Regions from separate parts of the Pantoea stewartii genome, predicted to be linked through region 2. Evidence: predicted binding sites of a transcription regulator. Region 2 holds the regulator's gene; the other holds the start of a gene.
What was found. The regulator ArgR, encoded in region 2, controls arginine synthesis, uptake and breakdown. The targets are predictions, from matches to a motif close to ANTGAATAAAAATACANT.
Positions count from the first base shown of each region.

Region 1: the regulator ArgR is predicted to act here: its motif matches at 1,480-1,497, upstream of argC (N-acetyl-gamma-glutamyl-phosphate reductase).

Region 1 covers NZ_CP049115.1:3,023,867-3,028,294, forward strand. Annotated here, with positions in the region: gene argE (acetylornithine deacetylase) at 285-1,433, opposite strand; gene argC (N-acetyl-gamma-glutamyl-phosphate reductase) at 1,602-2,606, shown strand; gene argB (acetylglutamate kinase) at 2,621-3,397, shown strand; gene G5574_RS14395 (argininosuccinate synthase) at 3,422-4,428, shown strand, end outside.
Region 2 covers NZ_CP049115.1:2,373,784-2,378,211, forward strand. Annotated here, with positions in the region: gene mscM (miniconductance mechanosensitive channel MscM) at 1-590, shown strand, start outside; gene mdh (malate dehydrogenase) at 728-1,666, opposite strand; gene argR (transcriptional regulator ArgR) at 2,203-2,673, shown strand; gene yhcN (peroxide/acid stress response protein YhcN) at 3,159-3,422, shown strand; gene G5574_RS11260 (YdgH/BhsA/McbA-like domain containing protein) at 3,496-3,768, shown strand; gene yhcN (peroxide/acid stress response protein YhcN) at 3,863-4,126, shown strand; gene G5574_RS11270 (Rpn family recombination-promoting nuclease/putative transposase) at 4,332-4,428, opposite strand, start outside.

The sequences.
Region 1 (4,428 bases), 650 kb from region 2:
CAGCAACGTCGTCCTCCCGGCTCTGACCGGGGTTCTTCAGTTGCTGCCCGTCGCAAGCTGAATAAAGTGGGATGATTGCCCAGTGGGTATAACATCGTCTTTTATCTAGCCACGTAATCAGGCGTTCGTCAAATGACTTAAAGTGAGGGAAACGTGCAGCTAACTGACGGAAATTCATGGAATTTGATAGCGGCGAAGCGGGATAAGTTATTCTTATTATCAAATCCCACAGATTGGCAGGGCATTTTGCTGTTAATACAGTGAAATGCCCCGTTTGATGATAATTAGTGACAGAAATGCTGCACAACCTGAGCGATTAAGGCGCGCGTAGGCTGAATAAATGCGGTATCGATAAATTCGTCCGGCTGATGCGCCTGGTTGATAGAACCCGGGCCCAGCACCAGCGTTGGACAAAGTTGCTGGATAAACGGGGCTTCAGTGCAATAATTCACCACTTCTGTCGGTGTACCCAGCAGTTTTTCCACCACCTTGACCAGCTCATGGTCAACCGGACATTCATAGCCCGGAATCGGCGGATGCAATTCTTCGATGGTAATCCGTCCCGGCCAGCGTTCGCTCACCGGCGCCAGTGCCTCATTCAGCAGCGCGTCAAGATCGCTCAGCGTCAGCCCCGGCAAAGGGCGGATGTCCATGTGCAATTCGCAGCAGGCGCAGATACGGTTTGCTGCATCACCGCCATGAATATGACCAAAGTTCATTGTGGGATAAGGAATCGCAAAACCATCATGGTTGTAACGGGCTTTCAGCGTATTGCGCAGTTGCATGAGTTCGGTAATCGACTCATGCATCAGCTCAATGGCATTAACGCCGCGACCCGGATCGCTGGAATGGCCAGATTGACCCTGAATGCGAATCGCATTCGAGATATGTCCTTTGTGCGCACGGACAGGTTTCAGCGACGTCGGTTCGCCAATAATGGCGCAGTCAGGGCGAAGCTGTGTGGATGCGGCAAAATATGACGCGCCCGCCATGGTGGTTTCTTCATCAGCGGTGGCCAGAATATAAAGCGGCTTACTCAGGGCTGTCACATCCACATCACGGAGCGTGTCCAGAATAAACGCGAAGAAGCCTTTCATATCGGCGGTACCCAGACCGTACAACTTGTTGTCGTGCTCGGTCAGGGTAAAGGGATCGCGAGTCCAGCGACCATCATCAAACGGAACGGTATCGGTGTGCCCGGCAAGCAGCAGACCGCCCGCACCGCTTCCGGTGCGCGCCAGCATATTAAATTTATGCCGCGTGCCCGGCACGGGTTGGACTTCCACGGTAAAACCCAGGTCACGGAACCAGCCAGCCAGTAAATTGATTAAAGTTTCATTGCTCTGATCGAGAGCGGCATCGGTTGCGCTGATAGACGGTGTTGCGATCAACTGGCGGTAGAGTTCGATAAAAGGCGGTAATTTTGTCTTCACTGTTGACGGTCCTTGAGTTAGGATGTATCAATATTCATGCATTAATAGTGAATAAAAATACATTAACGTCGTGTGCATGTGAACCTTAAATCGCTGCAAACGACATCGTGGGCAACGGGGCAAGGCCGCGACCCGGAACGTGTGACTGTAATAAAGGTATACAGCCTGATGTTGAATACGCTGATCGTTGGTGCCAGTGGTTACGCTGGCGTAGAGCTTGCCACCTTCCTTAATCGCCATCCACATATCAACATAACCGCTTTGGCGGTGTCTGCGCAAAGTCCCGATGCGGGTAAGCGCTTGTCCGATCTTCATCCACAGCTGAAAGGCGTGGTGGATCTGCCGCTGCAGCCACTGAGCCGCGCCGACGAATGGGCAGATAAAGTTGATGTGGTGTTTCTGGCGACGGCCCACGAAGTCAGTCACGACCTGGCGCCTGAATTTCTGAAAGCTGGCTGCGTCGTGTTTGATCTGTCCGGCGCTTTCCGCGTCAACGACGGCAAGTTTTACACGCAGTTTTATGGCTTCACGCACCAGCATGGGGACTGGCTGGATAAAGCCGTTTACGGTCTGGCGGAGTTCCAGCAGGAAAAAATCAAAGAAGCACAGCTGATTGCCGTCCCTGGCTGCTATCCCACCGCCTCTCAGTTGGCACTCAAGCCGTTGGTGGATGCCGGTTTACTGAATGAGGCGCAGTGGCCGGTCATCAATGCCACCAGTGGCGTCAGTGGAGCAGGGCGCAAAGCGAATGTTGGTACCAGCTTCTGTGAAGTCAGTCTGCAGCCTTACGGTATTTTTAATCATCGTCATCATCCTGAAATTGTGGCGCACCTGGGCACACCGGTAATTTTTACGCCGCACCTGGGCAGTTTCCCGCGTGGCATCCTGGCCACGATCACCTGCCGTCTTAATGCCGGCGTCAGCCGTGATGATGTCGCTGAGGTCTTTCACAATGCCTACCACGATAAGCCGCTGGTACGCGTTTACGAGCAAGGCGTACCGGCATTGAAAGCCGTGGTCGGTCTGCCTTACTGCGATATTGGCTTTGCCGTACAGGGCGAACACCTGATTGTGGTGGCTGCTGAAGATAACCTGCTTAAAGGGGCAGCCTCTCAGGCAGTACAGTGCCTTAATATTCGTTTCGGTTTCCCTGAAACGCAGTCACTGATTTAACGGACGACTAAACCATGACTAATCCATTAATTATCAAGCTGGGCGGTGTGCTGTTAGACAGCGAAGAAGCACTGGCCCGTTTATTTGACGCGTTGCTGGCCTACCGTTCTGCTCATCAGCGCCCCCTGATTATCGTTCACGGTGGCGGTTGCCTGGTCGATGAACTGATGAAAAAACTGGCGCTGCCGGTGCAAAAGAAGAACGGTTTGCGTGTTACGCCTGCCGATCAGATTGACATCATCACCGGCGCACTGGCTGGTACCGCCAACAAAACGCTGTTGGCCTGGGCGAAAAAATACGGCATTCAGGCCGTCGGTCTGTGTCTGGGCGATGCGGGCCTGGTCAATGTCACCCAGTTAGATGAAGCGCTGGGCCATGTGGGCAACGCAACGCCGGGCAATCCTGCATTAATTAACACGCTGCTGGGCGCAGGTTACATGCCCGTTGTCAGTTCAATCGGCATCACCGACAGCGGTGAGCTTATGAACGTCAATGCCGATCAGGCTGCCACAGCGCTGGCCTCAACGCTGGGTGCTGACTTAGTCTTGTTATCGGACGTCAGCGGCATTCTTGATGGCAAAGGTCAGCGCATCGAAGAAATGACGGCAGATAAAGCAGAACAGCTGATCGCTCAGGGCATCATCACCGATGGCATGATTGTCAAAGTGAACGCTGCGCTGGATGCGGCACGCACGCTGGGCCGTCCGGTCGATATTGCCAGCTGGCGTCATGCCGAGCAGTTACCTACCCTTTTTAACGGCGTGTCCATTGGCACCCGGATTCTCGCTTAACGACTCAGATTCAAGGATTACGAAATGCAAACGCAAAACATCAAAAAAATCGTACTGGCTTACTCCGGTGGTCTGGATACTTCGGCCATTATTCCCTGGCTGAAAGAAAACTATGGCGGCTGTGAAGTGGTCGCGTTCGTGGCGGATATCGGTCAGGAACGTAGCGATCTGGAAGGCGTTGAGAAGAAAGCGCTGCAGTCAGGTGCATCAGAATGTCACGTTGTCGATCTGCGTGAAGAGTTTATCAGTGACTACGTTTATCCGGTGCTGCAGACCGGGGCCCTGTATGAAGGGACGTATCTGCTGGGTACCTCAATGGCGCGTCCTATCATCGCGAAAGCCCAGGTTGAGCTGGCGCTGAAAGTGGGTGCTGATGCGCTGTGCCACGGTGCCACGGGTAAAGGTAATGACCAGGTGCGTTTCGAAACCACTTACACCGCACTGGCGCCGCAGTTGAAAGTGGTGGCGCCATGGCGCGAGTGGGATCTGCGTTCGCGTGAAGCGCTGCTGGATTATCTGAAAGCGCGTAACATCCCTACCACCGCGTCGCTGGAAAAAATCTACAGCCGTGATGAAAACGCCTGGCACATTTCTACCGAAGGCGGCGTGCTGGAAAGCCCGTCTAACGCACCTAACAAAGATTGCTGGGTCTGGACTGTCGATCCGCTGGAAGCGCCCGATCAGCCAGAAGACGTGACAGTAACCGTTGAAAAAGGCCGCGTGGTGGCGGTGAACGGTGAAAGACTGAGCCCGTTCCAGTGTCTGGAAAAACTGAATGTGCTGGGCGCAAAACATGGCGTGGGCCGTATCGATATCGTTGAAAACCGTCTGGTAGGCATTAAATCACGCGGCTGTTACGAAACCCCTGGCGGCACCATTATGGTTAACGCGCTGCGTGCGGTAGAGCAACTGGTTCTGGATCGCGACAGCTTCAAATGGCGTGAGCAGCTGGGCCATGAAATGTCTTATGTGGTTTACGATGGTCGCTGGTTTGCACCTCTGCGTAAATCTATCCAGGCGGCGGCAGAGTC
Region 2 (4,428 bases):
GATTTGGTCTGCAGGAGATTTTCGCGAACTTTATTTCCGGCCTGATTATCCTGTTTGAAAAACCGATTCGTATCGGTGATACCGTGACCATCCGCGACCTTACCGGCAGCATTACGCGCATCAATACCCGCGCAACCACGATCACTGACTGGGATCGCAAAGAGATTATCGTGCCCAATAAGGCGTTCATTACTGAGCAGTTTGTTAACTGGTCGCTTTCCGATTCCGTCACGCGTGTGGTGCTGACCATCCCTGCCCCCGCTACCGTTAGCAGTGAAGAAGTCACTACCCTGCTTAAACAGGCGGCAGAGCGCTGCAGCTATGTGCTGGATACACCGCCACCTGAAGTGTTCCTGGTGGATTTACAGCAGGGAATTCAGTTGTTTGAACTGCGCGTGCATGCGGCGGAAATGGGCCATCGAATGCCGCTTCGCCATGAACTGCATCAGCTTATTTTACATGGCTTTGCAGAGCATGGCATTGAAATGCCGTTCCCGCCGTTCCAGATGCGCGTAGAAGCGCTGAGCCGAAAAACGCCGACAGGTAATAGCGCATCGACCACCCGAACGTTCCGCTCAGGTGGGCTCTGAGAATAAAAATTGCCGTAACGGGCCGGTTAAGAGCGGATTGGTGCGCAGCGAGACAGCGCGTAATCTTGTTCAGGTTAGGTATCAGAACGCAATAAAAAACGCCCGGTCGAACCGGGCGTTATGTTGTCTGAAACGCTTTATTGCTTCACAAAGGCTTCGCCCTGCGCGATATCTTTTTTCAGCGTTTCAAGCATGCCTTCCAGTGCCTGCTGTTCAAACGGACTTAATGCGCCGATGGGCTTGCGCTCAGCAACCCCATTCTTGCCCAGCAGCAGCGGTTGGGAGAAGAAGCGGGCATACTTTCCTTCACCTTCAACATAAGCACATTCCACTACGTTCGCTTCGCCATTCAATGCACGCACCAGCGATAATCCAAAACGGGCAGCTGCCTGGCCCATAGACAATGTAGCAGAGCCGCCACCGGCCTTGGCCTCAACGACCTCAGTACCCGCATTCTGGATACGTTTGGTCAGGTCAGCCACTTCCTGCTCACTGAAGCTGACGCCCTGCACCTGAGACAACAGTGGCAGGATGGTCACACCGGAATGCCCACCGACGACAGGCACTTCAACTTCGCCAGGTTGTTTACCTTTAAGCTCCGCAACGAAGGTGTTTGCACGGATGATGTCCAGCGTAGTGACACCGAACAGACGATTCTTATCGTAGACGCCGTGTTTTTTGAGCACTTCCGCCGCAATCGCCACGGTCGTATTAACAGGGTTGGTAATGACACCAATCAGCGCCTTAGGGGCGGTAGTCGCCACCTGCTCGATCAGGTTGCTGACGATGCCGGCGTTAACATTAAAGAGATCCGCACGATCCATGCCCGGTTTGCGTGCCACACCCGCGGAAATAAGCACAACGTCGGCCCCTTTCAGGGCTGGTTTCGCATCCTCACCGCTGAACCCCTGCACCTTTACTGCGGTGGGAATATGGCTGAGATCTACTGCCACGCCCGGCGTGACAGGCGCGATATCGTAAAGAGACAGTTCTGAACCTGCTGGAAGCTGGGTTTTGAGTAGAAGTGCGAGCGCCTGGCCTATGCCACCCGCGGCACCGAGAACGGCAACTTTCATTCATAACTCCTTATTAAGGTGGGGCAGAGAAGATCCGATATTCCATCTGTATCAGAGCGTAACCAACGGCTCAGTGGATGACGTTTGTCCGGTGCCTGCTCTACCTGCTTCAATACAGAAGCGCCGGATAAAAAATGACACATCATCTTCCTGTCCCTTACTCGCCAGGTTACTCACGCGAGTCAGGCAATTCCCGGTTCAGGCTTACTTTAGTAACAAATGATGAAGGCATCATTCTCACTAACAGGCTGTAAACATTATACCCGTGAACTGGCAACCGTATTATCCGCAGAAAGAGATCGGCAATGTACATTTTTATTTTCTTACCTCATCAATAATATAACACCTTTGCAACCTTTGCCTTTTCAGGCTGTGAGCTGGGTTTTGGTCTGAGGAGATTCTTTGCTATTATCGCCGCCCGCGATGATGACCTCGCAGTACAATTAATAACCTATTGCATAAAAATTCATTTATATGCATAATAATGTCTTTGCTGCGGCCTGGTTCGCGGTTTGTCTTACGTATACTGGTAAATTATGCGAAACCCATCGAAACAAGACGATCTGATTAAAGCCTTCAAGGCATTATTAAAAGAAGAAAAATTCAGCTCTCAGGGCGAGATTGTTCAGGCGCTTCAGGAAGACGGCTTCGAGAACATTAATCAGTCAAAAGTTTCTCGTATGCTGACGAAATTTGGCGCGGTGCGCACCCGCAATGCCAAAATGGAAATGGTTTACTGTTTACCTGCGGAACTGGGCGTGCCGACTACCACCAGTCCTCTGAAGAATCTGGTGCTTGATATTGACTATAACGATGCTCTGGTCGTGATTCATACCAGCCCGGGTGCCGCACAGTTAATTGCACGTTTACTTGACTCATTAGGTAAGTCCGAAGGAATCCTGGGCACGATTGCAGGAGACGACACCATTTTTATCACGCCAGCACGCGCCTTTACTGTCAGGCAGCTGCACGATGCTATTCTGGTATTGTTTGAACAAGAACTTTAGCCTTTATCTCTGACCGGCAGCGCATCTGCCGGTTGATCTGCAGCGCGTTCCTCCTTGTGTTCTCTTCTGTTTAAACGCTCTATTATCAACGAGTTGAGCCTATCTCATTGCCGCTATTTACCTTGTACTATTGGTCATACCCTTTATCCTGACTACTTTTCCACGCTATTTTACACTGCTCTACACCGCATCGATGGTGCTATCCTTTGAGGTTATGTTCACAAGCAGCCTGATCGACCATAAATTTCCGCACCAAAAGTTAAAGTTGCGCATCTTACTGTTTTTATAAGTAATTACCTGCCAAAGGCCGTTTTTTAACCGCTTTTAATAACGTTTAGTTATAAAAAAATCCCATAAGGTTAAAGTATGACTACAAAACATTATTAGGCAGATATTAATTTCCGCCGTTATTAGTCCTATACTTACTTTCGTGATGTGAATCACACTAATAAAAAAGAAGAACAGCCACGACGAGGACATCTTTCATGAAAATTAAAACTACCATCGCTGCTTTAAGCATTCTCTCTGCCCTGTCATTTGGTGCATCTGCAGCTGAATATGTTTCTGCTGCGGATGCTCAGAATCTGCACTCTGTCGGCACTGTGAGCGTTAGTGGTGTCGCCGGTGCGCCATCAGATATCAGACAGCAACTGAGTGAGAAAGCGGATCAACACGGCGCTAAAGCTTTTCGTGTTATCGAGGCTTACAACGATGGCAACTATCACGCCACCGCTGAGTTGTACAAATAAAAGCGTTTGAACTGACAGGTAACCAGATGAGACCACATGCTCACTGGTTAATTAACATTGCTGGAGAAGAGTAATGAAAACCACATTAACCTTTGCCGCCCTGAGTTTGGCTTCGCTCCTGTCCTTTGGTGCCCATGCCGCCAGCCCGGTAACAAATCAACAGGCGCAGGAAATGAACCTGCAGCCCCTGAATCAAACCATCACCGTCAGCGGCATCGACGGCGATCAGACGAATGTTCGCCAGGTTCTGTCTCAAAAGGCAGATGCCCAGGGTGCGGGTCACTATCGCGTCATTGAAAATAATCGCGACGATACGTTCCACGTTACCGCTGAACTTTATAAGTAATACATCGACGGCAATCGTGCCGCATCTGAAATTAATCGACAACCCGCTCTGTGTTTTGACTCCGTAGGTTGTTGACAGTTATGAGGAAATAAACATGAACATCAAAGCAACCATCGCAACAGTAAGTCTTCTTTCTGCTATGACATTCGGCGCTTCCGCTGCACAGCTGGTGACCGCCGAACAAGCACAGAACTTACAACCTGCCGGAACCGTAAGCATCAGCGGTGTAGCAGGCTCTCCGATTGATTATCGGGCTCAGCTGTCTCAAAAAGCTGATGAGCAAGGCGCAAGCGCGTACAAAATCATTGAAGCAAATACCGGTGACAGCTATCACCTCACCGCACAGCTTTATAAATAGTTCCTCGTCTGTTCATGACGAACCCTTTAGCCCCGGTCGCCGGGGCTTTTTTCTGTCTGAAACGGCGAGGCAGAACCTGACAGCCGTAAGGCGCAGGAAAACGGACATCGGCTAACGATCGCGCCAGCGGCACAACACTCAGGCGCGTTAAAAGAAAGGAACTGGCTTGCGCATGAGGTGCTCTGACGCGAAATGGGTGACGTATTTAATGACAGAGTTGCGCTAAGTCGTCATCAGAGAGTGCTGTCATCTCGGCGACAACACGGGGATGCAAACCATTTTGCAGCATCGTGCGTGCGATC